DNA from 4 places in the Paenibacillus sp. FSL H3-0302 genome. Region 1 is predicted to be linked to each of the others. Evidence: riboswitches for the same ligand, from Rfam matches in the RefSeq annotation. Region 1 holds a riboswitch; each other region holds the start of a gene.
What was found. A riboswitch is a leader RNA that binds a small molecule or an ion and turns the genes downstream of it on or off. The one in region 1 is predicted to bind cyclic di-AMP.
Positions count from the first base shown of each region.

Region 2: another riboswitch for cyclic di-AMP. It lies ahead of MHH50_RS00190 (3D domain-containing protein); the one in region 1 lies ahead of MHH50_RS02700 (hypothetical protein).
Region 3: another riboswitch for cyclic di-AMP. It lies ahead of MHH50_RS11120 (KamA family radical SAM protein); the one in region 1 lies ahead of MHH50_RS02700 (hypothetical protein).
Region 4: another riboswitch for cyclic di-AMP. It lies ahead of MHH50_RS26275 (alpha/beta hydrolase); the one in region 1 lies ahead of MHH50_RS02700 (hypothetical protein).

Region 1 is NZ_CP150284.1:602,073-610,087, reverse strand. It holds gene kdpB (potassium-transporting ATPase subunit KdpB) at 1-1,400, opposite strand, end outside; gene kdpA (potassium-transporting ATPase subunit KdpA) at 1,417-3,093, opposite strand; gene MHH50_RS02700 (hypothetical protein) at 3,310-3,726, opposite strand; cyclic di-AMP (ydaO/yuaA leader) riboswitch at 3,977-4,166, opposite strand; cyclic di-AMP (ydaO/yuaA leader) riboswitch at 4,586-4,750, shown strand; gene MHH50_RS02695 (hypothetical protein) at 4,819-5,373, shown strand; gene MHH50_RS02690 (hypothetical protein) at 5,388-5,909, shown strand; gene MHH50_RS02685 (hypothetical protein) at 6,043-6,402, shown strand; gene MHH50_RS02680 (hypothetical protein) at 6,862-7,053, opposite strand; gene MHH50_RS02675 (ABC transporter permease) at 7,085-8,015, opposite strand, start outside.
Region 2 is NZ_CP150284.1:39,614-47,628, forward strand. It holds gene MHH50_RS00180 (HD domain-containing protein) at 181-1,464, shown strand; gene MHH50_RS00185 (TatD family hydrolase) at 1,516-2,286, shown strand; cyclic di-AMP (ydaO/yuaA leader) riboswitch at 2,485-2,714, shown strand; gene MHH50_RS00190 (3D domain-containing protein) at 3,000-4,166, shown strand; gene rnmV (ribonuclease M5) at 4,343-4,894, shown strand; gene rsmA (16S rRNA (adenine(1518)-N(6)/adenine(1519)-N(6))-dimethyltransferase RsmA) at 4,891-5,775, shown strand; gene yabG (sporulation peptidase YabG) at 5,940-6,842, shown strand; gene MHH50_RS00210 (Veg family protein) at 7,119-7,394, shown strand; gene MHH50_RS00215 (small, acid-soluble spore protein, alpha/beta type) at 7,538-7,714, shown strand; gene ispE (4-(cytidine 5'-diphospho)-2-C-methyl-D-erythritol kinase) at 7,855-8,015, shown strand, end outside.
Region 3 is NZ_CP150284.1:2,548,353-2,556,367, forward strand. It holds gene uvrA (excinuclease ABC subunit UvrA) at 1-140, shown strand, start outside; gene MHH50_RS11100 (hypothetical protein) at 1,182-1,442, shown strand; gene MHH50_RS11105 (YdeI/OmpD-associated family protein) at 1,593-2,162, opposite strand; gene MHH50_RS11110 (DinB family protein) at 2,219-2,734, opposite strand; gene MHH50_RS11115 (YafY family protein) at 2,818-3,729, opposite strand; gene MHH50_RS11120 (KamA family radical SAM protein) at 3,863-5,032, opposite strand; cyclic di-AMP (ydaO/yuaA leader) riboswitch at 5,172-5,313, opposite strand; gene MHH50_RS11125 (AraC family transcriptional regulator) at 5,362-7,029, opposite strand; gene MHH50_RS11130 (ABC transporter substrate-binding protein) at 7,169-8,015, opposite strand, start outside.
Region 4 is NZ_CP150284.1:5,913,006-5,921,020, reverse strand. It holds gene MHH50_RS26295 (endo-1,4-beta-xylanase) at 1-719, shown strand, start outside; gene MHH50_RS26290 (alpha-glucuronidase family glycosyl hydrolase) at 802-2,856, shown strand; gene MHH50_RS26285 (Nif3-like dinuclear metal center hexameric protein) at 2,917-3,675, shown strand; gene MHH50_RS26280 (hypothetical protein) at 3,759-3,911, shown strand; cyclic di-AMP (ydaO/yuaA leader) riboswitch at 4,366-4,552, shown strand; gene MHH50_RS26275 (alpha/beta hydrolase) at 4,640-5,467, shown strand; gene MHH50_RS26270 (hypothetical protein) at 5,728-5,913, shown strand; gene selD (selenide, water dikinase SelD) at 6,060-7,121, shown strand; gene mnmH (tRNA 2-selenouridine(34) synthase MnmH) at 7,180-8,015, shown strand, end outside.

The sequences.
Region 1 (8,015 bases):
CACATGATAGTCTTGATTCCCATTTTTCGCAGCTCATCAAACCGCTCTTTCATCCCTGGCTTAACCGTATCCTTTAAGTAAATAAGTCCATAAATCCGGTTGTCTACCGCAACAGCAAGCGGGGTCCCCCCCATCCGAGCGATAGCATCGGAATTACTGTCGAGGTTCGCGGGAATGACTCCGCCCTTCGACTGTACCCATTTCTTCACGGAATCGACTGCCCCTTTACGAACAGATCGTCCATCAAGTAGATCTATACCACTCATCCGGGTCTCAGCCTTAAACTCTACGAACTCTCCGCCTTCAGCAAGTTTGCTGTCATAGCTGCGCTCCAGCTTCTTAGCCAGCTCAATAACCGAACGTCCTTCCGGAGTCTCATCCTTTAGCGAACTAATAGCTGCCCAAGCCGTAAGCTCAGCTTCCGTTTCATCTCCAACAGGCACAAAATCACTCGCCATCCGGTTTCCGAAAGTAATCGTACCGGTCTTATCTAGAATCATTGTATTAATGTCGCCGGCAGCTTCAACGGCCTTCCCTGACATAGCAAGGACATTAAACTGTGTGACGCGGTCCATCCCTGCTATCCCGATAGCGGAGAGCAGTCCCCCGATTGTGGTCGGGATCAGACAGACCAGCAAGGCGATCATAACAGGAATATCTAGATCAACGCCCAGATAAGTCGCAATAGGCCGCAAGGTCACTACTACAATCAGGAAAATCAACGTCAGACTGATCAAAAGTGTATTTAGTGCAATTTCATTGGGTGTCTTTTGGCGTTTCGCCCCTTCAACGAGGGAGATCATCCGATCCAGGAATGACTCACCGGGATCACTGGTAATTTTGACTTTAATCTCATCACTGACTACCCGGGTGCCGCCTGTGACTGAGCCAAAATCTCCGCCGGCTTCCTTAATAACAGGTGCAGATTCACCTGTAATTGCAGATTCATCTACGGAGGCCAGCCCTTCAATCACTTCACCATCGCCAGGGATAAGTTCTCCCTGACTGACGATGACAATATCTCCTTTACGAAGCTCGGAAGAAGAAACGGTCTTCACAGACCCTCCAACGAGTTTGTTAGCTGTGATATCCTGTTTCGTTTTCTTGAGTGAATCCGCCTGGGCTTTCCCGCGGCCTTCAGCCAGCGCTTCAGCGAAGTTGGCAAACAACACTGTGAATAACAGAATGAACAACACTGTGATATTGAAGCCTACCGATTTCTCTGCATTAAAATATCCGGGGGCCAGTACCATAAGCAATACAATAATCGTACCGATTTCGACAACGAACATGACCGGATTTTTGATTAACGTCACCGGGTTAAGCTTAATAAAGCTATCCTTTACAGCGCTTAGGAGTATGGGTCCCGTCAGCAGCTTTTTTCTTTTTACAGTACTCATCTTGTTCTCCCTCTTCCTACCGTAAGGTCAAATATTCTGCAATCGGGCCGAGCACAATGACTGGCAGAAACGTCAGAGCCCCGATAATTACTACGGTACCAATCAGAATTCCGGTGAACAGACCATTGTCTGTGCGGAATGTGCCAATCGTCTCAGGAACTGGCTTCTTCTGGATCAGTGAGCCTGCAACTGCCAGCATCGCGATTATAGAGACATAACGGCCAAGCAGCATTACGATTCCGGTTGTAACATTCCAAAAGGTGGTGTTGTCCGCAAGCCCTTCAAATCCTGAACCATTGTTCGCGGCAGAAGAGACATATTCATATAACACTTGGCTAAGTCCATGGAATCCGGGATTCGTGATGGAACCGTTGCCCAAGTCCGTTAAGAACGCACCTGCTGTTGGTACAAGGATAATGAACGGATGCACAAGGATAGCAATCGCAATCAGCTTCATCTCCTTGGCTTCTATCTTTCGCCCGAGAAACTCTGGAGTTCTGCCGACCATTAGTCCACATAAGAAGACGCCCATGATGGCATACATCAGCATATTGATTAGTCCGACACCTTTTCCCCCGAAGACGTTGTTGAGCATCATTAGGGCCAGAGGGGTAATGCCACCCAGCGGTGTCAGCGTATCATGCATATTGTTAACACTACCTGTCGTAGCTGCCGTTGTTACCGAAGTGAACAGCGAAGATTGCGGGATACCAAAACGTACCTCTTTACCTTCCATGCTGCCTTGCGAAGACTCGATCCCCAGCGCATTGATAGCTGGATTGCCTTTGGTTTCCGCATAATAATTCAATCCCAGCAGTAGTACGAACAAGGTCATCATTGCTGTGAAAATCACCCAGCCCTGACGTTTGTTCTTAGCGAACAATCCGTACATATATGGCAAAGAGGCTGGCAGCATCCACATAGAGAGAATCTCCAGAACGTTCGTAAGTGGATTAGGGTTCTCAAAAGGATGTGCTGAATTGGCTCCGAAGAAGCCGCCACCATTCGTACCTAAGTGTTTAATTGATTCCAAAGAAGCGACTGGACCGATAGCGATTTGTTGCGTCTGCCCTTCAAGTGTAGTGACCTCAAGCGATGGCTTGAGCGTTTGTGGCACATGCAATCCTACCAGCACCAATGAAACTAGCAGAGCTAATGGAATGAATACACGAATATGTGCTTTTACGAAGTCCTCGAAAAAGTTCCCGACTGATTTCTGTCCTGTAATCCCTCTGACAAAAGCAACCGCAACAGAAAATCCGCTCGCTGCAGACGTGAACATCATCATCGTGATGACTGCCATTTGTGAAAAATACGATAGTCCCGTCTCCCCGCTATAATGCTGCAGGTTCGTATTGGTCATAAAGCTGATCACCGTATTGAATGAAAGCGTCTGTTCCATATCAGCAATTCCATTCGGGTTCAGCGGCAATCCCCGCTGTAATCTTAGAAAAATATAACTGAAAGCAACCAGTACGATATTAGTTAAAACAAAGCTGAGTGCATACTTCTTCCAGGACATTCCGTCCCGTTTTTTCAGGCCGATCAGCTTATAAATACCTTTCTCTGTGCCTGCAAACCAGCGATCCGTACGATTCGGTTCGTTAGAAAATACATGATATAAATACGTTCCCATCGGCTTGACCAGCAAGATGAGAATTACAATTACGACGACTATTTGCAAAATGCCCATGAATGCCCCTCCTTAAAATTTCTCAGGATGAATCAACGCGTAAACCAGATATATAAACAACAGTAGGGTAACAGCGATTACTAGAATCACAGCTTATCCCTCCCCGTATCCTCAACTACACCTGCGCACCAGCGCATAAAGCCATAAAATAACCCGTAAATTACAGCTAACGAAGCCACCATATACAGATCCATCATATCTTCCGCACTCCTTCCATTATCCTTGATGAGGTGATCTATCGATTAGAAAATCAGCATCACCACTATGGGAATAGATTACATAGCTCGCACCAAGTCTTTTATAGACCAATCTAGGATTTATTGAACTTGTAATCACAAAAATCGGCTGTGTCGTCCAGGTACGGCACATCTGAATATAGCGGCAGCAAAGCGGAAAGCTGCTCTCAAACAGATATACCCTTCCTACCGGGAACGATGGGCGAAACCAAGTGCTCTGATGGCGGGTATCCACTAGAATAACCTGCTCAATCCCGAGCTCCTCAAGTAAAGCTTTCTCAGCCACATTGTTGGTTAATCCCGCCATCTTAATACCCCTGAACTTCAGAAGTTTAATGAAATGTTCTCCCGCCTTTGTAGGCGCACATACAAGCACATATTCATTCTGATCCGTCATCTTTTTTCTCCTCCTGCTCATTTACAACAAGGAGGCAACGAAAATCTCCGAAAGGATGTTGACCTATCGTCATTTTCGGGCACAACCTAAAGCTCGGTTGTGTCACGTCATTAGACGCTGCCTTACAAATACCGCTAATGATGAATTTAGCGACCTCTTAGGGGAGGCCTCCATAAATGCTTTGCTTCTAAGAGCACAGCAAAAAGCCACAAAGGATCTCCTCTGTGGCTCGCTAGCGGTCACATTGCACTCATCCTCTCTCCATACGCTTACGAGGTTAGCTGTCGGATTCGGGCGGTGAGAGTCGCCCTACCTGTATAGATGCAAGCTCACTCACACCCTCTACAGGATTCACCCCATAACCGGCTTCCGACTCTCACATCGGCTGCCGATTGTTGGTTCCCCCGCTTTCCTTACCGGAAATTAAGCGGATCAAATATTCGATTGTCGTTGAAACAGGAGTAATCATACTCTTATGCACGAAGACTTGTAAAACCTGAATGATGCCAAAATAATGCAAATTAAAAACTATTTTCCCATTAGATAGCGCTTACTTGATATCTAATCTCTCTATATCTCTTGTTTACTCGAGTTTGGAGCGTTTAATCGCTATCTATAATACATGTGATTTTATTCACCTTTTTAGAGCGAAAATACTGCAAATTCCCATTATAGGTAGAAACGCAAGAAGCTGAGGCTGAGCGAGAAAGAGGCGCGATAACACGCCATAAATACCTATTTACCTCGTTTTTCAGTCGTAGTCGGCAGGATATGGTTAAAATTGCTCTAAAAGAACATTTTCCGTTTTTTACAGAAAATCTTGAAAAGAGTATGATTCGGGTTGAATCTAATTCATGAAAAACAATCAACGCTGAGTTCCTGCATTCGCAGGGAACGGGGGAACCATCAGGCCACCTGGCCTACTTGGGGTGAATCCAAAGGAGACTGCATAAGTCTCAATAGGTAGGGCGACTCTCACCGTCCGAATCCGACAGCTAACCTCGTAAGCGTAAAGAGAGAGACCCTTGATCCGCCACGCTTTGGCCCAGGTATATCTGCCTGTAATCCAAAACCGCAGCAGAGGTCCTCCTCTTGCTGCGGTTTTTGCGTTACCTAAGCTTATTAGGTGATAGCACGCTGGATGGGGTGAATGTTTTGAAGCACTATTATTTAGGGATACATCAAGGGCTGCTTGAGCCGATAAGTCTAAATTACATTTGTTTCGGGGCCTTGTGGTTCGAAGAACATAATCACAGGTACATTGTAGGCTATGCATTTGGCCAGAACCAGATCCAAGCCCTTCGCCAGTTCAGCACACCTTCTTCTTGTAAAGACTGTTTAGACTCTAAGATTGTATATGAGATATATAAAAAAATTCGAGAACAACAGCAGCAGCAGGATTGGTCATCACACCAAAAGCTCCCGTGGTTTACAGCCTTCAAGGAGCCTTGGAAAGATGTAAGCGCCGGTTGGTATGTCTTGAGATCCCGCAGCACCTTTCCCTTACATCTATCTGTTATACGAAAAGAGAAGTTCCGACTATGGCTAGAGCATACCGCAGTCTGTGAGAATAAAATGGAGATGCTCGCTTGTGTAGAAAAGGCTAGTGTCACTCATCATGTTGACTTAAAGCTTTTGGAAATCTAAGGAGGAACCCTACTATGGACCAGCGCAGACTATCCCGCATTGAAGTATTTGTATTGGATGAACCCGAGCCTATTCACTATGGAATGGAAGGGGCTGAAGGCTGCCGTTATGGTATTCTGAAGCTCACCTGTAAGGGAGGCTGCAGTTGGGGGGCTTGTCTGATCTCTGCCAACACCAAAAATTTCGATCTTATTAAATGGAGTTCTTTTTTACGGGCCATCTGTCATTGCCGTCTTGAAGAAGCGCTGGATAAGGTCCGCCGCGAAGGTTCAGATTGGGAGCAGGTTAAGCTTGAGCTAGTTCAGGGTGCTTTGCAGGATTTAAAGGCCAAGCTCCAGGGTAAATCCTTGGCAGGGCATATTCAGCAAGGGCGTCTGTACAGTGTTGCAGCAGGGGGGAGCAATTCCAGAAGTGAACGGCTCTACTACAAGCCTTCAAAAGCTTTATCCACTGCCTCCCAGCAAAAACACAGTTGCCCGGAACCAGACACCGCCGATCTCATCAATAAATCCATCTCTTACTTTTCTATATTATAGATTCAAGCAAATCTCTCAATCTGAAAGGATCGTGTTCACCATGCCTGACCCCTTACCTCCCGAGTCCACCTACAGTACTAAATTTGCAGAGTGTGTTCAAAAGTATACTAATGAAGTCTACGTACTTAGTTCCATGTTGTTAGAACAATCTAATGAGGCAGACAAGATTACTATCCGCACCTTCATAGAGCTTCATAAAATATATCGTCAGGATGATTTTGATCCTCAGTTATTCTCTATCCACGCTTACCGCACTTGTATTCACCAGTGTGCTGATTCTTTTGCCCGGCGCTCCCTTCTATCGGCTAAGGCATTACCTTGGGAGGAACAGCTTGTGAAGGTCATGTGGTACGGCCTAAAGCTGCCTCTTTCTCAAATAAGCATTATTCTGCAAAAAAGTGTTCCCGCACTGAAAACACAGCTTAGAGCTCTACGGGAGCAGATGACCACCCAAACGGATATACTAACGAGCGCAAATCTTTCTATAATTTAGTCTCTGACTAGAATTCAAACGATCTTTGAGCGCATGAAGCGACTAATGGACTCAGGAGCCTTTAATTGAAGCTTTTCCACAAATATGGCCGGCGTTCGGACTCCAGTAGAAATCCCGAGCAATGAACGTCTCGGATCGTCTTAAAGCAAGCCCTAATCATCTTCCACCAAGGCTTACGGACCCAGATGACGTTATTTGCACGTTTATCGCCTTTTGAGCATAGTATCGGACTCCAGTGCAACTATTTGGTTAAAAGAGCTACTGATTCACCCTTTTTCATGCCAATAGCGACTATAGTGTCCGATATCTTGCCAAATCTCGATGATTGCTGCATTTAAGTGCTGCTGGGTTCGTTAGCTATATCAGCTCGTATACAAAGAGATTGCCAACTCAAAAACGGGGATATCCCAGCAACCATAAACGGCTGTTAGGATACCCCCGAAAACTCAGTGCTTACTATTACGCTTTACTCTTACGCGCCTTACCGTACATCCACAATCCCGCCAACATCCCCACTATAGCAATACCAGTCAATAGGCCTTGAACGAAATCCATAAAAGTGGAGCCATCCGGAAGCATTCTACTAACCGTAGCCAGCGATACAGAACTCATTAAAAGCATAATGGTATATTGTTCGCTTGTAGACATCATTAGCACTCCTTAAAAGTTATATGAGGTCATCTTAGATCTTGTAAGCTTTCATTGCTTTTCTGATTTCTTTAATACTTGGGCGTTTGCCGTACATCAGTACGCCGGTACGATAGATCTTGGCTGCCAGCCATCCGAAGATGAAGGTAGTCACAAGCAGGATCAGCAGCGATACAATGACTTGCCAGATCGCCACCTCGCCGACACCAATTCGGAGTAGCATCGTCAATGGTGAGGTGAAAGGCACATAACTCGCTATCTTAACCACTAGAGTATCTGCATTGGAGATACTGAACAGTGGAACATAGAACGCTACGAAGCCTAACATCATGATTGGCATTACCGCCTGACCGAGATCCTCCGTACGGCTGACAATCGAACCTACAGCCGCATACATCAAGGCATAGAGGAAGTAACCTAATACGTACAAGACAAATCCATAGAGCAGCAAGTTAATATTGAGCTGGCCTAAATCGAGATCAAAATCAGCCAATACAGTCGCATTATGCGGGAGCGTCAAATTGACGACGATCGCTGCGACAAAGATCCCAATTTGCAATATTCCTACTAGGAAAACACCGATAACTTTACCGAACATTTGCGCTAAAGGTGAGGCACTTGTAATCAGAATCTCCATAATCCGCGAGCTTTTCTCAGAAGTTATCTCTGCGGCAATCATGTTGCCTGTCATCATAATGGACATAAAGAACAACATAAGCATGGCATATACGATAATGTAGTTAATGGCTGGAGTGTCCTCCTGAGAGCTTTCACTGCCACCGCCTGCGTTAAGCTGTTGTGTAGTAATCTGCACAGGTGTTGACATTGCAGCAATCTGTTCAGAGGTCAGCTTGTCGCCAACGATGAATTGTGTATTTGCTTGCTGAAGTGCATTTTGGAGATAAACTTGCACATCTCCGTTTAGTTCCCCATCATTACTATGATAAGTAACGGGTGGAAGCCCT
Region 2 (8,015 bases), 560 kb from region 1:
GAATAAGAAAATTTCCATAAGAACTTTGAATGTCCCTATAAAAATTAAGAATTACCCTGAAAGCATTTTGTCGATTTACCAAGACCAAAAATGATACTTTTCGACAAAGTACGACATAATTACTTATTATATACTGATATTAGTTAAAATCATATTAAATTATTAGAAGGAGTTGATCTCATGAAGCAGCCGCTCACGGAAGAAAAAGTTTTCAAGGATCCCGTTCATAATTATATTCACGTACAGGATACGATTATTTGGCGACTAATTAATACAAAAGAATTTCAGCGTTTACGCCGGATTCGCCAGTTAGGTACCTCATATCTCACTTTTCATGGTGCAGAGCATAGTCGTTTTTCTCATTCTTTAGGAGTATATGAAATTACACGGAGAATCATTTCGCAATTTGAGCGCAGCGGGTATAAGGATTGGATTCCTGAAGAAAGTTTGCTTACTTTGTGTGCGGCTTTGCTGCATGATTTAGGGCATGGTCCATTTTCACATTCTATAGAAGAAGCTTTTGAAATGAACCATGAGGATTGGACCTGCCGAATTATTTTGGAGGACACGGAGATCACCGAAATATTGCGTGATGTGGAGGAAGATTTTCCTCGTAAAGTAGCCTCAGTTATCTCTAAGACATATGAGCATGAAATTGTTGTCAATTTGGTTTCCAGTCCGCTGGATGCTGATCGTATGGATTATTTGCTGCGTGATGCGTACTATACAGGTGTAAACTATGGAACCATCGATATTGATCGGATTTTGAGAATGCTTCGTCCTTATAATGGGCGGATTGTAGTAAAAGAATCAGGTATGCATGCCATTGAAGATTATTTAATGTCGCGTTATCAAATGTACTGGCAGGTATATTTTCATCCGGTGACGCGCAGCTCTGAAATTATTTTGCGTCAAATCTTCCGTAGAGCTAAAGAATTGTTCCAAGAGGAGTACAAATTTCGCTTTATGATCGCTCCGCTGGAAGATCTCTTTCGAGGAGAAGTAACAGTGAAGCAATATTTAATGCTTGATGAGGCACTGGTACAGACTGCTTTTATGCAATGGACACTTGAAGAAGATGAGTTATTAAGCGACTTGTGTACCCGTTTTATTCATCGTAAACTGTATAAATATGTAGAGATCGAGAATTTGGATACAGATATGATTACGGAAATCCGCAGCAGTTTTGCGGGAGCGGGACTTAACCCAGAATATGACTTAGAGATTGATTATCCGACAGATTTGCCTTATGATGTGTTCCGTCCAGGAGCAGCCTTCGACAATAATCAAATTTTACTGCTTGATCGCAATGAGCAATTGCGGGAAATTTCAGAGGTATCGGATATTGTGCGCTCAATAAGCGGGATTCATCGTGGCAGATATCACCTATATTTCCCACAGGATAAGCTGAAAAAAGCCCTTACACGGTTGCCCTCTTCTGTAGCAGAGATTTTTGCAAAATAATACAAATATTTATGGAACTATTGATAAAAACAACAAGGAGTGAGCTTTAAAATGTATCTGTTCGACACACATACACATTTAGATGCGCCTCAATTCGACGAGGATCGCGAGGAAGTTATAGCTCGTGCAGTAGAGGCCGGAGTTAGCAAGATGATCAATATTGGATTTAATCGGGAAACGATCCCTTCAACGATGAAGCTGGCTGAATCTTATGATTATATTTATGCAGCGGTGGGCTGGCATCCACAGGATGCGATTGATATGAAAGAGGGGGACCTCGATTGGATCGCCTCTCTTTGCAGCCATGAGAAAGTGGTGGCCATCGGAGAGATTGGGTTGGATTATTATTGGGATACCTCTCCCAAGGATGTGCAGCAGGAGGTCTTCCGCAAACAAATTGGACTAGCCCGTGAACTAAAAATGCCAATCTGTATACATGACCGTGATGCCCATGAAGATGTCGTACGGATTTTACGGGAGGAAAAAGCAAATGAAATTGGTGGCGTAATGCATTCTTTCTCAGGCAGCTGGGAAACCGCAAAAATGTGTCTAGACCTAGGATTTCATTTGTCATTTGGAGGACCGATCACGTTCAAAAATGCCAGAGTGCCTAAAGAGGTGCTTGCACAGACGCCATTGGACCGATTATTGATCGAAACAGACGCTCCATATTTGACTCCACACCCCTTCCGAGGCAAGCGAAATGAGAGTGCTCATGTGAAGTTAGTAGCAGAGGCTGCGGCTGAAATTAAAGGGTTAACATGGGAAGAATTGGCTAAAATTACGTATGCGAACGCACTGGAACGATTTGGGATTGTCTGAAAACAGGAGTAAAACGGGTGAAAAATAGAGAATGGCCGATATATTAAACTTTTTTAATATAAAAACGGCTGATTATTACAATATTTTAACCATATATTTGCGTAAACGTGGTTGAATCGTCCTTTACAACATGCATCAAAACAGGATATCATCTTTTCAGTGATGTGAGCTGTTGTTATTGTGACAGCCATTGATTCATGGATCGTCTCGCTGAGTCTCCGTATGGAGAACGGGGGAACCAATATTGAACTGCCGCATGCCTGTATCTTGAATACGACTAGGAATTGCCGCAGAACAATATTTGATTTCTTCACGTGGTCTTTGGGGTGAATTTAAGGGCAACCGCCGTGAGCGGGTGACCTGAAATAGGGCGTCTCTCTTTCGTCCGAACCCGACAGCTAACCCCGTAAGCGCAAGTAAGAGAGGCAACCTCGTGCACAAACATTCCCGCGTATTCTGACATCGGAGAAGCCACGAAAGAGTCCTCAAGAGAACTCTTTTTAGGCTTCTTTATTTTTGAATAAACTGAATGTTGCCCGCATACTGTTATATAACAGGTGTGGGAGTAGCTGTGCCGAGCAGGCGATCCATGAGCAGGAGACGCTAAGTTAATACGTGCGTATCCTGTGACAATCTCAAATAGTTTCGTCAAAGAAATTCAGTCCTCATGATATACAAATTGACGACGAGGCTATGTAAGGAGGATGGAGAGAATGGGCTTATTCCAACCAGAGGTATCCCATGATTCGCAGTCATCCAGCAGGTCTTTCGCATTACGGTGGGAGCAAGTAAATACTCGCGTACTTTTACTTGCAGGTGTGATTTCAATCGCAATCGCGCTGTTAATTCTGCTGTACGTACACGGTCAAAGTAATAAACAATTAGTTTTAGTAATAGACGGGCAAACACAGACACTTGAAACGCGAGAAGCACTTCTTGGTGATGTGTTGGAGAAAGAGCAAATTTCGCTGCAGCCGCATGATGAATTATCTTTAGGTCTGAGTGATGAAATAAAAGACGGTGACCGTGTCGTTATCAATCGTGCGCAGAAATTTAGCCTTACTGCGGACGGAGCAACAAAAACGTTATATACGACCGAAGACACTATCGGTCAAGCGATTGACAAACTGGGTATCAACCTAGAAGGCTATGATAAGATTTTTCCTTCGTTAGACACCACCATCTCTGCTGACATGGAGATTAAGATCGTTCGTATCAACAAGCAAACGGTACAGCGAACAACTAACTTACCTTTCCGTGTTATTAAGACAGCAGATCCCTCCCTTACTGTGGGAACAGTTAGAGTGGCACAGGCAGGCAAACCAGGCGTCATGGTTCAGCATATTGAAAAGATCTATCAAGACGGAGAACTGGCCTCTATGCGCATGATCGGCAAGGAAGTACAAACGGTAACAAAAGATAAGATCATTGCCGTTGGTACTAAAGCACTTCCTAAGCCTACTGTAGTTGCTAAAGCTACAACAACTTCCAAATCAAGCACTACCTCCAAAACGACTAAAGTTAGCGCTAAGACTAAGAACGTCACAAGCAAGGCTGGCGTAGACTTTGAGTACAAGAAGATGATTAAGAACGTCTCCATGACAGCTTATTCGTCAGAAGAGCCAGGGATAGGTACTAAAACTGCCTCCGGAACACGCGTAACGGAAGGTCGTACAATTGCAGTAGATCCGAATGTAATTCCTATTGGCTGGTGGGTTTATATCGATGGGCTTGGATTCCGCCGTGCAGAGGATACTGGCGGTGCCATTAAAGGCAATAAAGTGGATGTCTATTATGATTCCCTGAGCCATGCTCGTAATTTCGGCCGTAAATCACGTACCGTTTATGTGATTGGACCTGTGAAACCAGAGCTTAACTAGAACTGAAGCTTTTGCAAAAAATCCTTTGATAAGCTATAGTGATGATAACCGTTAAGGAACGCTGGATGATCATTTCGTTGATCGCAGAGCAACCGCTCATCACTTATACATTCTTTAACCAAAAGAAGAGGAGCGAATCCTCTTCTTTTTGCTTTTTTTGGAAGGAGTCAAGAAATATGATTAAGGAATTAATCGTCGTTGAAGGCAAAAGCGATACCGTAGCCATTAAGCGTGCTGTAGAAGCGGATACCATTGAGACAGGCGGCTCTGCTGTAAACCGGACTGTAATTGCTAAGATCGCGCTTGCTATGGAACGTAGAGGGGTTATTATTCTTACGGACCCGGACCATGCTGGGGAGCGAATTCGTAAAATCGTTTCAGCGAAGGTGCCGGGCTGCAAGCATGCTTTTATTCCAGAGAAGGACGCAACTCGAAAAGGGGATATCGGTGTAGAGAATGCATCGCCAGAGGCGATTCGTCATGCGCTGCGTAATGTACATACCTCTTTTGAAGGAGCACCTGCTTTGATTGGTATTGATGATCTTATGGCGGCTGGAATGCTTGTACACCCTCGGGCTGCTGAAAGACGTATGGCACTTGGTAATTTGCTTGGAATCGGATATTGTAACGGCAAACAGCTGTACAAGCGGCTGGCGATGTTTGGGATTACGCGGGAGGAATTTGCCGGGGCTCTCGCCCAAATTGATCAGGGGGGCATTACTTCATGAGTGGTAGAGAGGAAATTTCGACTCCAAAACGGACCAAAGAGATTATTCAACGTTATGGATTCAAGTTCAAGAAAAGCCTGGGACAGAATTTTTTGATTGATCAAAATATTTTGGACAAGATTGTAGACGCTGCTGGACTAGATAGCGATTCTGGGGCGCTGGAGATCGGGCCGGGAATTGGAGCGCTGACGGAGCGTCTGGCACTAACAGCGGGTGCTGTAACTGCCGTAGAGATTGACCGTAGACTGATTCCAATATTAAAAGACGTACTTTCCCCCTATCCCCATGTTAAGGTTCGTAACGATGATGTCCTCAATGTGAACTTGCAGGAAATGTTCAAGGAAGATTTCACCACTGTGAACAAGGTCAGTGTGGTTGCTAACCTGCCTTATTATGTGACTACTCCGATTCTGATGAAGCTGCTCGAAGAGAAGCTTCCCCTTGATAACATCGTTGTAATGATTCAGAAGGAGGTTGCGGAGCGTATGGCTGCATCTCCAGGTGGAAAGGAATACGGAAGTCTTAGCATTGCCGTGCAGTACTACAGCGAGCCTGAGCTCGTCTGTATCGTGCCACGTACGGTATTCATCCCTCAACCTAATGTGGAGTCTGCTGTTATCCGTCTGAAGGTTAGAGAGCATCCTCCGGTAAAGGTGGAGAGTGAGAAGCATTTCTTTGAAGTGGTTCACGCTTCTTTCACACAGCGCCGCAAGACGATTGCTAACAATCTGAAGGCTCGCTACTTCCCTGAACAAGGACGTGAGCAGCTGGAGGCTTTACTCGCAGAAGCGGGTATTGAACCGACCCGTCGCGGAGAAACACTCAGTCTTGAAGAATACGCCCGCTTAAGCGGTGTTTTGCTAGCCGCTGGAATTGAATAAGCAATAGGAAACGGTTGTTGTCTTAAGGACGACAACCGTTTCTCGTAGAAATATAAGGATGTTATTCTGGTGGAGCATTATACATTCTTATATTTTAAAAATATGTTGAGTTATGAACCAACTGAGGCCTTTGCCCATACGATGGGGTAGAGGTGGTGGTTGTAATGAATTTAGGAGACTTGGTCGTTCGCAAATCTTATGGCGGTGATTTAACATTTCGTGTAGATAATATTGTGCAGGATAGAGCCGTCATTAAAGGCACAGATTTCCGCCTGTTGGCGGATTCTCCTCTGGATGACCTGGTTCAAGTGCCTCCTACCCGAATAACGGAACGGGGACAGCAAGCACAGATCAAAGCGAAGGAATCACTGACACAGCTGCGGAAGGACCGTCAGGAGCAAAGTCAGCGGAGCGGGGGAACCCTAACAGAGGGGACATGGGCTCCACCGTCCAAGGAAGCTCCTTATTTTGAAGTGCCAGGTAAAGTACTGCATCTGGATGGCGATCCGGCATATTTGAATAAGAGCCTTAGCTTATACGAGCAGCTGCGGATTCCCGCTGAAGGGCATCATGTTCATGAATCTGCAATGGCTGATACGTTATACCGGCTGTTGCCCCGTGTACGCCCAGATATTGTAGTGATCACTGGTCATGATGGGGTACTGAAGCAACAGCATACTTACGATCTGTATAGTCTGAATAGCTATAAAAATTCGCAAAACTTTATAGCTGCTATTAGGGTAGCTAGGGAGTATGAGCGGAATTTTGATGCGTTGACTATTGTTGCCGGTGCTTGTCAATCTCATTTCGAGGCCTTACTTGGAGCTGGAGCTAATTTTGCCAGTTCACCTGGTCGAATTTTGATCCATGCTCTGGATCCCGTGTATGTAGCAGCAAAATCATCCTTTACTTCCATCAGGGATACTGTAAATCTTAGCGATGTTCTGAATAATACCATCAGCGGTAATCAGGGTATTGGTGGTGTTGAGACCCGTGGCAGCTTCCGCATCGGAATGCCGCGACTGCAGAATCTGTCGGCGCTAAAAGTGACACCATCAGCCATTTAAGCGGCAGAGATAGGTCTATGGTGTCAGGAATATAGGTAATTTGAATGGGCTGAATAGAATATCCGAAAGAAAGGGTGAGCGCTGAGCTTAACCCTTTCTTTTTTTCTTTGTAATGCCTATATTACAGATAACAAGGATATTAGTCCGGCGCTGATTTCTCGCAAAAAAATTCCGTTGACAACGAAATATGCATCAACTATAATTAATTATTTATTTGCTTTGACATTGTCCTGAAAAAGTTGTATAATGGACAAGAAAAGAGGTGGTCGTCAGGTAATGGCTAATAACGCGCTGTTGGAAATCAAACGCAGTCTTGAAGCTCACGTCGGTCATAAGATCACATTGCGTGCAAACGGAGGTCGTCGTAAAACCGTTGAACGCACAGGTGTCCTGGAAGAAACGTACCCTTCTGTATTTATTGTCAAACTGGATCAGGAGCAGCAAACTTTTAAGCGAGTCTCCTATAGCTATGCCGATATACTTACTGAATCTGTGGAAATCACAGTTTGTGAAGACGATGGGCAGATGCGGATTATGTATATTAAAGCTTAATGTTTCACGAACAGTCTCCCTTGGAGGCTGTTTTTTGTTTGCGTTTTTTGGGACAAATATTTGGTGCATGATCCGTGTGCTAAGCAAGCATACTAATTGGGCAACGGGTTAATCATTTATTTTCATAAGGGAGGAATTCCGTAATGAGCCGCAGAAAACGAGGCATGATGTCGGAGGAACTGAAGACAGAGTTAGCCAAGGAGCTGGGTTTTTATGAAACCGTGGAACGTGAGGGCTGGGGTGGAATTACAACTCAAGACGCTGGCAACATGGTGAAAAAAGCGATACAGCTTGCTGAACAGGCTGCGCGGAAATCTTAAATTTTAGGCTATAAAGTGAATATTACTGAAAAAGGGTGCGTCTAAATGGCGACACCCTTTTATTATTGGACTTCATTAGAAGTTTCTCATATAATATGTTAAGTTGTTTTTACGGGAAAAGCTGAAGGTGGGTGAACGCCTTGAAAATGTATGAAAAGGCACCAGCTAAAATTAATTTGATGCTGGATGTGCTGCACAAACGTGCTGACGGTTTTCATGAGGTGGAAATGATTATGACCATGGTAGATTTAGCAGACCGCTTAGAGCTGTCTGAGCTGCCAAGGGATACTATTATAATATC
Region 3 (8,015 bases), 1.9 Mb from region 1:
ACTGGGTGATTGACATCGGCCCTGAAGGTGGCGTTGTGGGCGGTAAGCTTGTAGCTGAAGGTACACCGGAGCAGGTTGCTGAAGTACGGGAATCCTACACAGGGATGTTCCTGAAATGGATTCTGGCTGAAGGGCTGTAACTTAATAAAAGAGGTGCCCAAAAGCCATGAAAATGGCTGGGGCACCTCTCTTTTTTTGAACTTAAACCAAACCTCTGCTCTCAACTCTAAACTTCGTCTGAACGTCTGAACCAATCCCATTCGCGCGTACTTAGCACTTTGGGATTAACTGATGAATTATACTTACGTAGAACTGTAGGATTAACAGATGATCATGAGTCAATGGTGTTTGATCCGCAGATGATTAGGATACGGTAGCAACAGACAGCGAAAGACTATGCTTCGGCGGTATCGGACTCAGCAGACCAGCGAATGATTATTCTTCGGCGTGTCGGACTCAGGAGTCCAGCGAATGATCATTCTTCGGCGTATCGGACTCAGCAGACTTTATAAGCAGGAAAATCCGCCAATTGGAGTATTATCGGACCGCATAGCTCCTAATGGCGGAAAAATCACCGTATAAGAGCCTGATTCTAAGAAATAGCTGCGCTGGAGTCCGATGAGTTGCTGAAAAGGCGATAAATTAGTAAATAGCGTCATTGGAGTCCGAAAGCCTCAGCAGGAGATCATGGTAGCAGTAGCAGTAGCAGTAGACCCAGCGAAAGACTATGCTTCAGCGGTATCGGACCCAGCGGACCTTAAATGCAGGAAAATCCGCCATTTGGAGTATTATCGGACCGCATAGCTCCTATTGGCGAAAAAAACGCATTATAAGAGCCAGTTTCTAAGGAATAGCTGCACTGGAGTCCGATGAGTTGCAGAAAAGGCGATAAATTAGTAAATAACGTCATTGGAGTCCGAAAGCCTCAGCAGGAGATCATGGTATTAGAGCAGTAGTAGCAGCAGTAGCAGTAGCAGTAGCAGTAGCAGTAACAGTAGCAGTAGCAGTAGTAGCGGTAGCAGTAGACCCAGCGAATGATCATTCTTCGGCGTATCGGACTCAGCAGACCTTATAAGCAAGAAAATCCGCCATTTGGAGTATTATCGGACCGCATAGCTCCTAATGGCGGAAAAATCACCGTATAAGAGCCCCTTTCTAAGGAATAGCTGCGCTGGAGTCCGATGAGTTGCAGAAAAGGCGATAAATTAGTAAATAGCGTCATTGGAGTCCGAAAGCCTCAGCAGGAGATCATGGTAGCAGTAGCAGTAGACCCAGCGAATGACCATACTTCGGCGGTATCGGACTCAGCAGATCAGCGAATGATCATACTTGGCGGTATCGGACTCAGGAGTCCAGCGAATGATCATACTTCAGCGGTATCGGACTCAGCAGACCTTATATGCAAGAAAATCCGCCATTTGGAGTATTATCGGACCGCATAGCTCCTATTGGCCAAAAAAACGCCTTATAAGAGCCAGTTTCTAAGGAATAGCTGCACTGGGGTCCGATGGATTGCTGAAAAGGCGACAAATTAGTAAATAGCGTCATTGGAGTCCGAAAGCCTCAGCAGGAGATCATGCATATAGCGCAGCTTAATAATCTAGCAGACGTCCATTATCATGCCATTGCCCGTACATTTTATTTTCTTTAGTGTTTGCAATGAATTTGTCTAATTTACTCTTAAATAAATCTGGCTGATGTTTATTGCTTTGGATCGTGTCGATCCGAACTCTTTTATAAAGGGCTGGAAAGGCTGTGAAATTCTCATATACTTGACTGTCCTCTTTTAGCCTTTGCTCTATAATCTTATCTACTATAAAAGAATCAGGGTTCATATCAGGAAGTACCCGTTTTCCTTCAGCACTCATTAACCCCAGCTTTTCAAGGCGGCGGACACGCTCTTTATTCAATTCAGTCCAAGAGCTTCTTTTGCTTCGGGGAGAGAGTCTTTGCGCCAGCTCCGTTTCCGAAATTTTCTTTTTCACTCCATCGATCCATCCAAAACACAAACATTCCTCAACTACGTCCAAATATAGCAACGTTTCTGGGTTTGGCGTCATACTAACGAGTACCCAACAAGATTGTTCAGTCTTACAATTCTCCTGCAGCCAAACTCTTAAATCTTCTCTCGTTTTTACTGTAATTAGATTTTTAATCTCCATAATTAAAATACAATTTCCTTTCTAGGTATGGAGTGGAGCGTCTTGCCCATCCGAGATTAAATAGCTTCCGTAGGAACCTGATACCAAAAAAGAGCATAGTCATTCATGGTGGAAGCATGGCCTAACTGCCGTAACATAGTAGATACATTGCCTCTATGATAAGTCCCGTGATTGGCGACTTGCAACACAATTTCTGATAGGTGTGTTTGGCGGATTCCGGCGAATGGATTGTCAAGCAGAATGGTTTGCTCCAAATCGGATTGGTTGTGTAACCATGCTTTGTATTGTTCTGATAGCTGGGCAAAGATATTTACGTATTCATCCACAGAATCTAGAATGCTCAAATTTAGCGGGATACTTTGTTGAAAAGCCTCTGGCATGGCAGTGCCTGTTAATACAAGATACCACATCGTATCAACCGCATAGATATGGCTAAGGGCATGAGCGATGGTGGGAAATGAGCTGTTCACTTCTTGACTTAGCACAGAAGGCGGGAGTTCCTTGATTCTCCCCAGGATAGTTTGGTTTGCCCATGTGTGGTATTTAAACATTTCTACTGGATAATTTGTCATTCGTACATTCTCCTTTTGAATGGTCATGGATTTGTTTTTTGTTACTGTAGTTAATATAAAAGAAGAAGTATGACATCAGACTGTCATACTTCTTCATAAAGTTTGAGTGTGTTTTGAAGCTGCTCTTTTAAAATACCTCGCAATGCAGGGGGTTCGAGGACTTCGGCGCCGCTGCCGAAACTCAGCAGAATGGACCAAAGCCAACGTGCTTCCAATGGCTTATACACAGGAATTCGCATCGTCATGCTTTTATCGAAATGAAATTCCTTGTCGACTTGATGAAACTGATCCAAAGCTTCTGCTAAAGCCTCAGGGCCTACCCGGATCACTATTTCCTCCACCTGATCTGCCCTGTTTGAACAGCCGGCCTCTTTGGGTACCTCATGTTGCGAATGAAAGGTATCCTGCGTCAGGAACAAATTCAGCATCCGGGAAAGTCGGAACTCCCGATAGTCCTGCCGTGTCCGGCAATAACCATAGATGTACCAGTTGCTATATTTAAAATGAAGCTTTACTGGTTCCATTTCACGGGTTGTATGTTCATTTTTTACACTGATGTAATCAAAACGGACAACATTTCGTTCCGCTATAGCCGCACGTAAAAGAGGAAGTGCGTCAGGATCCGTACGCCGGGTTTCAAGATCCACCGCGAGACTAGAGGTCTGTGGCTCCGTTCCAATCGTTTGCAGCCGTTCAATGGTTCCTTGCGTATGTTCATCTTCAAACACGGAAGAAAGACTGTTCAGTACAGTAATCAGAGAAGTGATATCATACGAACGGAGCAGGCTTTTATCCATTTTATATCCGTCCATGATGCCATATCCACCTTTAGTACCCTGATACGATACGACCGGGATGCCAGCGGCACAAATCACATCGATATCTCTATAGATTGTTCGCTGGGAAACCTGAAACTCTTCAGCCAGCTTGGAGGCAGATAAAACTTCGTGGTTCAATAGCTTGTAGATCATAGAAATCAATCGTTCCAATTTCATGTGTGCATTCCCACCCATTAGTCCATTTCGTGTTACAGCGTGATTATATCATAGATTTTTTCGGGCTAATTTTGGGAGGGAGGAGTTTTGTTGTTGGTGATGAAGAAATATCCTATGACAGAGTCGATTAAATCTATTTACAGATTAAATCCGCAGGCTCGCCTGATAAATCATTAACAGAAATAATAGCATCGTTTTTTTTCACAGGTGGGGTCCAATATTGCTCATTCCCAGGCAGGTCATCGAACCATTCGGCGTCCTTTGGACAATCTAGAATCATAAATTTTCCGTATTCCTGATCTCTGGATTGATGGTATTTGAGATAGGCTTTTCCGTTATCAATGGCGAGAATTTCTATTTTTCCTGAGGTGTGGCTCATGGATAAGCGTACTCTTTTGCCAAGTCCTGAGGTTCTGGCTTTGGCTTCTTCTACAATTTGATAGACTTGCTCGAGCGGTAATACGAAATCCCGGTTTCCGGCTACGGGCCGGTTCACAAAGAAGTAGTAGGGTGTAACGCCAGCCCATGAAAGCCGGTCCAGTAGTTCCCCTAAAATAACGGGATCATCGTTGATGCCTTTGAGGATGGGGGTCTGATTTACGACAATTGCCCCTGCGTTGTGGAGAGCTTTAAATGCTTTTTTGGCTTCAGGTGTGATTTCACGAGGATGATTGATGTGCGCCATAACATAGATTCGTTTGTCTTCGGTAGAGTAAGTACGAATCAGCTCCAGCAGTTCTTCGTCTTCAGAGATCCGCATCGGATTAAATACGGGAATTTTGGAACCCAGTCTAATGATCTTAACATGCTCAATGCTTCTTAGATTTTCAATAATGGATCTTAGCTTCGGTGTGGAGAGAATTAAACTGTCCCCGCCCGTAAGAAGTACGTTGTTAATCTCCGGATTATTTGCGATATACTCCAAGCCTGGAGAGACATCAGCCATCGCCTCTTTCACGTCATTTCGGAACAGACGCTTACGGAAACAGTAGCGGCAATAAGCCCCGCAGACCTCGGATACAATCAGTAGTGCAGTTGTTCTATACTTGTGCTGACAACCAGGTACCACATAATTCGTGTCCTCATCGGAGGCGTCCCAGCGCCCATACTCCAGCAGTTCACCTTCGTTAGGAATAACCAGCTTACGGATGGGATCATTTGGATCATCCCAGTTAATCAAAGACAGATAGTAGTCATTTACACGAAAAACAAATTTGTCCGTAATTTCTTTCAGATTCTCTTTTTCCAGCTCAGACAACATAGCTATTTTGTTAATATCCGTGAAGTACTTTACCTTTTGCACGTACATCTCTCCTTTGTCTCGTAGTGTGAGAAATGAGGGAGCCTTAGTGTCAAAGGCCAATCTACTGCCAGCAGGGTCCAAAAAAGCACAAAAAGAGACCCTTAGCAAGGGTCTCTGGTTATGTAAATAACATGAAAAGCAGACCCATCCACTGCTGACGAGGTTAGCTGACGGACTCGGGTAAGATGGTACCCTACATTCTAATGCTCAATGATTCGCCCCAATTAACTGGTTCCCCCGCTTTTCAACTGTAAAAGTTGGAAATTAAGCGTAGATAAAGTATACCCTATCAAGTTTTGAAAAGTCAAAAGAGAATCCTAGATTCACTTTCAATTGCTAGCGCTACTTCCGCCGAGTAGTTTAGGCAACAGCGTTAGCAGCTTCTCCCGGGTTAACGCATCACTAGAGTTCCATTTGCTTCCGTCGAGCAGATAAACATGTCCCTGACGTACTGCCGGGAGATTGTTCCAAAGTGAACTGTCTAGTAATCGTTCCATCGCAGCTCGCGAGTCTTTGCGTTCCGGAATGAACATGAAGATATGATCTCCGGCGTAGGCAGGCAGTCGTGTTGGATCAACTTCGGCGAACCCTAACTCTTCGTCCAATATGGCCTGGATCTCTTCAGTCGGTTGTAATCCACATGGGGCATAAAGCGCAGTGGAGAATCCGGACATTCCCATAGCATACAGATGATCTCCATGATCATAGACCAAAGCAGAGGCGGTTTCTCCAACTTGGAGGGTTGTCGTGTAAAGCTGCTGCCACATGGCAGCGTTTTTGATTGTGAATGACTCCAGCCATGCTTCGGCTTCGCGCTGTTTACCTAGCCAACTGCCTAGTGTCCGCATTCGTTTGTCGAGAGATGCAAATGAATCAAAGGTGAGTGTCGGAGCGATACCAGAAACTGCTCTGTAGGCTCTTTCATCACTATTTGCCAAAATGATCAAATCTGGGTTTAGGGAAGCGGTCAACTGCGGGTCCAGTGGAAACCCGACGTTGGCGAGCTTCTTAAGCCGATGTTTATAGACGCTGTTCCGGGCGAACGCTTCATCTCCACCGATAGGCTTTACGCCTAACGCGAGAAGGTCGCCAAGTGTTTCGCCATGATAGACAATACGTTTCGCTCGCTCTGGAATCTCCACCTCATGACCCGTCCAATCCTTGACGGTAAGCTTACGACCTTTCTGATGTGCATATTGTCCGGGTGTAACTCCGGTTTTTTGCCGAAAGCGGCGGCTGAAATAGTATTCGTCCGAGAAGCCGACCAGTCTGGCGATTTCCCGCAGTGGTTCAGTCGATTCCTGCAGGAATCGTTTGGAATGATTAATGCGCAGATCCGTCAGGTATTCAAGCGGCTTTTTACCCGTAAGCTGCTGAAAGATCGGTGTATATTGCCAGATTGATATTCCCGCCAGTTCAGCTAACTGCTTCACGGTGATACTCTCTGTATAATGCTCCTGAATGAATGTTATGGTCTTTTCTACGGATTCCGTAGGACTTGGCAGGTGTTTGGAAGGGTAATTATGCTCAAAAAGTAGCAGCAGCAATTCTTGGAATTTTAATTGTCGCTTGAATTGTTGTACATCATCGGTGTTATTCCTGTTCATGAGCAGGTCTTCGACTAGTCGGATTACCTTGGTGAACGGGTGCACAATTAACTCCCGTCTGCCGGAAAGCAGCTCTCCAGAATATCGTTTAGGATGCTCGGTTGTATAAATTGCTGTAAAGGTGATGAGGTAATAATACAACGTCAGCTCCTGGTTGTCCGTACTATAGGAGATTCCAGGAGATAGTAGATAACATTTATCCGTACTTAGTATCACGCTTTGATCATCGAGGTTCAATTGTCCGTTCCCTCCAGTAAATATGAGAAGGGTATAGTCCTGGGTTGTACGCGTTATAGAGCTTGAATCGGCAGCTTGAATCATCAGTTCGGCCTCGTTTAGCTGAAATAGCAGAGAGTGGAGTGGGGGGCAGGACGATGATGTATGCAGCATGGGTTCAGCCTCCGTTCATTTGGTGAGAATGATTATCAATGAATTCATTGTATATAAAAAAAAGAAGCATATCAACAGCTGTTGACATGCTTCTTGCAGTTTTTTATCAGCCTTGAGTTAAACTCTTCATCACAGAAGGTTATTTCATATTCAATAGCTGTGGAATTTCCCCAAGCAGCCATTCTCTTGTTGTCGCATCACTTGAAGTCTTCATGATGTCTTGTGTATAGACATATCCGTTCTTGACGGCAGGAAGGCTCTTCCAGATAGGGCTCTTTAATAGATTCTCTGTGGATTGTTTTGCTTCTTCTGCCACTGGAGTCAAGAGGAATATCCGGTCTCCGGCATATTCTTTCAGGACTTCCATGGATACTTCCTGGAACCCTTTACCTTCATCAAGGATTTTCTGAATAGCTGGAGTTGCCTTGAAGCCATTCTCCCCATAGAGTACCTGGGAAAGTCCGGTTGCTGCCATTATAAACAGTCTGTCTCCTGGATAATAAGTGAAGACCGCAGCCGTTTCGCCCTCTTTCATGCCTGCGGATTTCAATTGCTTCCACATGTTCTCTTCAGCGGTTTTATACTGCGCAAGCCATGCTTCTGCTTCAGTCGTTTTCCCAACAATTCCACCAATGTCCAGCATACGTTCCTGGAGTGGGGCAAAGGTATCAAATATTATAGTGGGTGCAATTTTGGAGAGCTGTTCGAAATCAGCTTCATCTGTGCCCGCATAGATGATCAGGTCAGGCTGAAGCTCCAATGTTTTTTCCAGATTGATAGGGAAGCCTACATCCTCCACACCTTGTAATTGATCTTCAAAAACCTGGCCTTCACCCATAGAAAGAGGATAACCTACCGCCTGCACACCAAGTGCGAGCAAATCGCCATAAGTTTCTCCAGAATAGATAATTCGCTGCGGATTCACCGGAATCTCTACAGTATGCCCTATGTAATCTGTATAGGAACGAGTAGTCGCTGCTGCTTCA
Region 4 (8,015 bases), 1.6 Mb from region 1:
AGAAGGGCGGGTGTGTAAGCAAAGAGACATTGCTTGCACGGCTCAAATCACATATTCAGACCGTGGTTGGGCGTTACAAGGAAGATATCTATGCTTGGGATGTTGTAAATGAAGTTATTGCAGATGAAGGAGAAGAACTTCTTCGCCAGTCAAAGTGGCTGGACATTGTCGGACCGGAGTTTATCGGCAAAGCGTTTGAATTCGCTCATGAAGCCGATCCTAAGGCTTTATTATTCTACAACGACTATAACGAGTCTAATCCTCTTAAGCGTGACAAAATCTATAAAATGGTGAAGTCGCTGCTGGAACAAGGAGTGCCGATCCATGGCGTCGGATTGCAAGCCCACTGGAATCTATACGATCCGGACTTAGATGAAATACGTGCTGCTATTGAGAAGTATGCATCTTTAGGGCTTCAGCTCCAATTGACAGAGCTGGATGTGTCCATGTTCCGTTTCGATGACAAACGAATGGATTTAAAGGTTGCACCTGCCGAACTGCTCGAGCTACAGGCAGAGCGCTATGAAGCGATGTTTGCTCTGTTGAAAGAATACCGCGACGTGATTAGCTCAGTCACTTTCTGGGGAGCAGCGGATGACTATACATGGCTGGACGGCTTCCCTGTTCGGGGACGGAAAAATTGGCCATTTCTATTCGATGAGCAGCATAATCCTAAGCCAGCGTATCACCAATTGCTTAACGCTGTCACCAAATCATAGAGCGGGTAACCTGCTCAAGCTTGCGAATCATGAACCCGTCCTTTTCAATCCAGGGCGGGTTATTTATACGGGAGGAATAAACATGACAAATACCGCTTATGAGGCTTGGCTCAATTATGGTCAGCTGAAATCAGGATCTCTATACAATCAATATATAGATTGGTGTGTTGAGTTGGTAGTAACGGAGGACAACGAGACGATTCAGGCGGCAGCCGCGGAATTCATACAGGGGATGACCTCTATGCTGGGCAAAGCGCCACTGCTCACAGCGAAACCTGAAGGACCGTGTATCGTTATAGGAACCTTCCAAGGGGGGAATCCATTAATTAGTAGAGTATTCGCAGGAGAACGAACCGATTCACTGGGTCCTGAAGGTTTCCTTATACGTACAAACGCTACTGAGCAATGTATCGCTGTCGGTGCTTCAACGCCTGTTGGAATATTGTATGGCGTATTCCATCTGTTACGGCTGATAGGAACAGAAAGCGAAATAGACGCTCTGAATTTGTCTATGAGTCCGGTGAACGGCCTGCGAATGATTAATCACTGGGATAATTTTGATGGCAGTATTGAACGTGGCTATGCTGGACGGTCCTTTTTTTACGAGTCCAATCAATTTCTTAACGATACAAAGCGGCTGCGTGATTATGCCAGATTGATGTCCTCTGTGGGGATCAACGCGATTTCGATTAACAATGTGAATGTTCATGAGCTTGAATCTCTATTTATAACGGAGCAATATTTGCCTGATATCGCGTTAATTGCAGGAATATTCCGCGTATACGGAATTAAGCTATTCCTCAGTGCTAACTTCGCCAGTCCGATACAGATCGGAGCATTAGAGACAGCTGATCCACTGGACCCAGCGGTGCGGCAATGGTGGAAAGATAAGGCGGGTGAGGTTTATCGAGTGATCCCTGATTTTGGCGGGTTTGTGGTCAAAGCAGATTCAGAAAATCGACCTGGACCATTCACTTACGGGCGTGACCATGCCGATGGCGCTAATATGCTGGGAGAAGCACTGGAGCCGTTTGGCGGAATCGTGATTTGGCGTTGTTTCGTATATAACTGCAAGCAGGATTGGCGTGACCGTAAGACAGATCGGGCCAGAGCAGCGTATGATCATTTCAAACCATTGGATGGCCGATTTAATGATAATGTAGTGCTGCAAATCAAGAACGGACCGATGGATTTTCAAGTTAGAGAACCGGTATCTCCGCTGTTTGGCGCACTGGAACATACCAATCATCTGATGGAGTTTCAGATTGCTCAAGAATATACAGGGCAGCAGCGGCATCTCTGTTATCTCGTTCCACAGTGGAAAGAAGTCCTTGATTTCAATACTTATGCCAAAGGGCAAACTACGCTTGTGAAACATATTGTGGACGGATCGGTGTGGGGAAATAAGTATAATGGTGTGGCTGCTGTAACTAATGTCGGGGATGACATGAACTGGACGGGGCATGGGTTAGCTCAAGCCAATCTGTATGGATATGGGAGATTAATTTGGAATCCGGAGCTGACGGCAAAAGAAATAGCTGAGGAATGGATTCGCCTTACCTTTGGCACTGATAAAGGTCTAGTGGCTGCTATTCGCGGGATGTTAATGGACTCATGGAGGATTTACGAATCTTACACAGCTCCATTAGGTGTGGGCTGGATGGTTAATCCGGATCATCATTATGGGCCGAATGTGGATGGATATGAATACGCCAAGTGGGGAACGTACCATTATGCGGATCATAAGGGCATTGGTGTGGATCGTTCAGTCAAATCGGGAACGGGGTATAGCGGACAGTATATGGGTCTTAACGCATCAAATTATGAGAATCTAGCGTCTTGTCCAGAAGAGCTGCTGCTGTTCTTCCATCATGTTCCATACACGCATGTTCTGCAATCGGGGCAAACGGTTATACAACATATCTACGATACTCATTTCGAGGGGGCAGAGCAGGCTGCACAGCTTCTAGCAACATGGGAATCACTTGAAGGCAGCATGGAGAGTGGATTGTATGTACAAGTGAAGCAACGTCTTGAAGAGCAAGCAGAGCATGCGCAGGAATGGAGAGATCGGATCAATACGTATTTTTACCGCAAGAGCGGAATTGAGGATCTTAAAGGCAGAAAGATTTATTAGATTTCGATTCGAGGGATGATGATAGTGAGCCTCACGATTAGAGCGATTTTGAAAGATTTAATGGGAACTGTGGAACAGGTAGAAGGGACTGTGGATATTCTGAACCCAGGGGAACCGGAAACTGAAGTCACAGGGATTATTACGGCCTTCTCTGCCACACAAAATATTGTGGAGCAAGCAATAGCGTTAGGAGCCAATTTGCTGATCACGCATGAAGGTGTATTTTATAGCCATCATGCAGCGAGCGAGTGGTTAGAAGGTGATCCGGTTTATCATGCGAAAAAAAGTCTGATCGAACATTCCCCAATAGCTATTTTTCGTTATCATGATTATTGGCATCGGCAAGAGCCGGATGGGATTATGATGGGTTTGCTGCGAGAGCTGGATTGGTCAGACTATGTGGAAGAGCAGCAAGCGGCTGCTACGATTCTCACTATTCCTGCTATGACTGTAATGGAAGCTGCTCAGTATATTAAAAGTAAGCTAGGCATCTCTTATGTACGCGCTGCTGGTGACCTGTCTCTGTCCTGCAAACGCGTAGGGATATTAGTAGGTTACAGAGGAGGCGGGACGATGGCTATTCCGCTTTTTAATGATCACAATCTTGATTTAATTATTGCTGGAGAAGGACCAGAGTGGGAGACTCCGGAATATGTGCGGGATGCAGGGCACCAAGGCAAATCTAAAGCGCTCATCATGTTAGGTCATGCGGAGAGTGAAGCACCGGGGATGAAATATTTAGCTGAAATCTTAGCAGACAAATATCCCATGCTTCCTACCCGGTTCATTGCTGAACAACCCATCTATCAGATGGTTTAATCTGGGAAAATTAAGAGTACGGAATAAATAAACATATTATGGAGAAAATGAAGGGAACAGGTCACTGAGAAAGGAGTGTTTCAATGGAAATTCCTTTGGAGGCTGATGAAGTATTAAGTCGGATCAAAAAGCTGCAAAGCGACGGAAGCTCAATCAGTAAAAAACAAGTAAAGCAAAGCGACCCAGAGCTTATGAGAAGTGCGCTGTTCTTTTTTCCAAGCTGGAGCATGCATTGAAAAACGCCGATCTTTTGTAGCCATAGTATTGTAAAAGGAAGCTAAGTGGACAGGGGGAGATCTCTGATTCTGCTTAGCTTTTTTCTTTTTTATGAAATCATTCGTGCTGTTCATGTGAAATAATATTAACAAGCTTGCCAAACGGATCGGGGACATAGAAACGACGAATACCCCAAGGTACAGAAACTGGCCCAATATTGGTATTGAAGATTGTCGTTTCTTATTAAATAGGAAAGTACTGGTGAATCACCCCCTTTTTCGCTTGCTTCAGAGCTGTTTTTCTAAAGAAAACGAGTAAACAAGAGCAAAAGAAAGAGAAAATGAAGAGTATGCTTAATATGAAATGAAAAGCATTGCTTTCAACATTATTTTGACCAGAGCCCTCCTTTACAAGAAAACCTTACAAGAGTATGATTCATCTCAGAACTGAGAATTATCTTAAATTTACAATTACATAAGCAATCCGCTTAATTTCCGTTTCTGGAAAGCGGGGGAACCAACAACTGGCAGCCGATGTGAGAGTCGGCACTGGTTATGGGGTGAATCCTGTTCCGGGTGCATAATATGCATCCCTGCAGGTAGGGCAACTCTCACTGCCCGAATCCGACAGCTAACCTCGTAAGCGTATGGAGAGAGGATGAATGGCGTGTTTAGTGATGAATAGCCACAGAGAATCCCTCTGTGGTTTTTTGCTGCGTTTTTAAGCAGATATAGTCGTAGAATTTATTATGAAAGAGGTGTTACCTTTGCCTATCGCTAAACTGAACGGAACTTCGCTCTATTATGAAATCAATGGAACTGGCACTCCGGTTGTGTTTATCCATGGACATGGATTAACACACAGTATGTTCAAACCACAGCTGGAGTATTTTTCCGATAAATATAAAGTGATTTTGTGCGATTTACGGGGGAATGGCAAGTCTGGTAAACTGCTGGAGGCCCCACATGAGATTATTGAGACGCAATGTCTGGATCTGATTATGCTGTTGAATGACCTAGGTATCCGTGAAGCAGTTTTTGTAGGAATCGCCTATGGTGGCTTAGTCGTTCAGCATATTGCCAAACAATATCCTGAGCGTGTAAAAGCCATTGTGGTCGCGGATAGCTTTTGTAGGACTCACGGATCAACAATAGTAGGGAAAATACAAACTATGGCAGCATATTGCAGTTTACTAATGTATTATCTCCCAAGTGAGCTGGTGTTGCCTTCGATTCGGATGATGTACCGAGAGCGCTGGAGTCTGGCCTACAATGAGATTAGAAGAGGGCTGCTGGACAAACGTCCCCGGGAGTTATATCGGCAAAGGCTGGCTACGAGCCATGTTGATTACACCAGATGCTTAAAGGCTTTTAAACGTCCTGCTTTATGTATTGTAGGGGACTTTAATGAATTTGGAGTGAATTGTATGAAGGAAATGGTGTCTCAGCTGCCACATGCGCAGTTGGCGATTATTCCGAACGCATTAGATCCAAGTAATCTGTGCCAGCCGGAGCAATTCAATGCGATTCTTCAACGTTTCTTAGAGAAGCAGCAGGGTACTCAGCAGATTAGCTGATCTATTGGGAGACCTTCACAAGCGAAGCGTTTAAGTGAGAAAATAGGCGTCCCATAGCCAGGGCGGAATGAGCTGGCTATGGGTCGTCTTTCTGGGAAGAACTTTAGGGGAATTCTCCCTAAAATGAAGGAGATTATGGCTCCTAGAACGTAGATTAGGGAAATCCTCCCTAATAATAGGATGTTTTTAGCCATAAATGGGTATTTGCATGAATTTTTAGGGAGGAATTCCCTAAAAACCTCATTTTAAAGCGATTATCGATGAACATTAGGGAGGATTTCCCTAATATAATGGACATCCAATTAAAGGCTGGCTTATCCGTAGTGAAATCTACGAATGAGCCAGCCTTTGGTTATTTTACTAACCGATGGATGTTGAACATTTACAAGCATATTGTACCTAGAACGCCACTTAATGTCCCTACCCTACCACAGCACCAAATATAGCTCACCAGACGTGGGAAAGAACAATAGACTCTAAATAGTTATAGAAGGAGGCGTAGTAAGCAACGCATCTGCTACTCTTGCATTTTGTACAATGCGATCTACTCGTGTAAGATTAAGATAATTCATACTAAAGGAGCTGAGTCATGATGTCTCAAGCTGAAACTATAAAACTGACTTCATTATCTTCAAAAGGGGGCTGCGGCTGCAAAATCGGTCCCGCCGATCTCATGCAGGTTATTCGTAGTCTGCCACCAACTGTTCCTAACCCGGATCTACTAGTAGGTCTTGATACTAGTGATGATGCAGGGGTGTATCGTTTAAGTGATGAATTAGCGTTAGTGCAAACTGTTGATTTTTTCACGCCGATCGTGGATGATCCCTATTCATTTGGTCAAATTGCAGCAGCCAATGCATTAAGTGATATTTATGCGATGGGTGGAAAGCCGCTTACGGTGCTTAATATTGTGGCCTTTCCTATTTCTGTTTTAGATAAAAGCATTCTCGGTGACATTTTGCGCGGTGCAGCGGATAAAGTACAGGAAGCAGGAGCTACTCTTGTGGGCGGACATTCCATCGACGATAAAGAGCCCAAATTCGGATTGGCCGTTACGGGCCTTGTGCATCCTGACAAAGTGAGAACGAATGCGGGCGCCAAGGTGGGAGACAAGCTGATTCTAACGAAGCCTATCGGTGTGGGGATCTTAACAACTTCCATTAAAAAGGATCAGCTATCTCCTGAAGAAACCACACGCCTTACGACAGTAATGTCTACTTTGAATAAAAAAGCGGCTGAAATCATGGAGCCTTATGATGTACATGCTTGTACAGATGTTACCGGATTTGGGCTACTGGGACATGCCTCGGAAATGGCTAAAGGGAGCGGCACGGGCCTGATCATTCGTCAAGGCGATGTACCGATGCTGCCAAGAGTAAGAGAGCTTGCGGAGCAGGGATTTGTTCCAGGAGGCACTAAGAATAACTTTGCCCATCTGGAAGGCAGCATTCTTTATCCGGAGGAGATGGACCAACTAAGCCGCTATATTCTATGTGACGCTGTGACTTCTGGCGGACTGCTGATCTCTGTGGCCCCTGAACAAAGCGAAGATTTGCTAAAAGAGTTAGTAGATGCAGGGGTAGAAGCGGCATTGATCGGAGAGGTAACGGAAGAGCATCCGGGTCAGATTACAGTTATAGCTGCTGTGGAATAACTGTTGTATATCAGCTTAGAGCAAATTATGAAGGTTAGCCACCAGAGGAGAGAGCATATTGTTTCAGGACATTACACTGGAAGAACTTAGAGTGTTAAAAAACAAGAAGCAGATCACCATTATTGATGTTAGATCTCCTTCTGAATATAAAGATGCAACGCTGCCGGATAGTTTGAATATTCCCTTTTTTGATGATCAGGAACGGGCTGAAGTAGGGACGTTGTATAAACAGACAAGTGTGCAGGCCGCGAAAGAACGTGGTTTGGAGATTGCTGCGGCAAAACTGCCTTCTTTTGTCAAAGAATTTGCAGCGATTCAAGGAGACAAAGCAGTATTCTGCTGGAGGGGGGGTATGCGCAGCCGTACAACTGCGACCGTACTCTCTTTAATGGATATTCATGCTTACCGGCTGATAGGCGGCTATAAGGCTTATCGTAAATGGGTGCTCGACGAATTGGAGTCCTATGAATGTAAGGCGAAGTCTTATGTGATTCACGGAAATACAGGCACAGGTAAAACCAATCTGTTACACCGCCTGAAGGCGCAAGGCTACCCCGTTCTGGATTTGGAAGGGATGGCAGGTCATCGTGGTTCTATTTTTGGTGAGATTGGCCTTCGTGCGAACAATCAAAAAACGTTCGATAGTCTTCTTTTAGAGGAGTTAATTAAGATCGGAGATTCTCCTTATGTACTATTTGAAGCGGAGAGCAAAAAGATTGGTAAGGTAGTAATGTCCCCATTTATGGCCGAGCAAAAAGAGAGCGGAACGCAGATCTGGATTGAGATGCCTTTGCATGCCAGAGTGGAGCAAATCCTTGAGGATTACCGGCCAGAAGAATACAAGGAGCAGTGTATTTCTGCATTTCGGAGTATTAAATCCCGAATTCATATCCC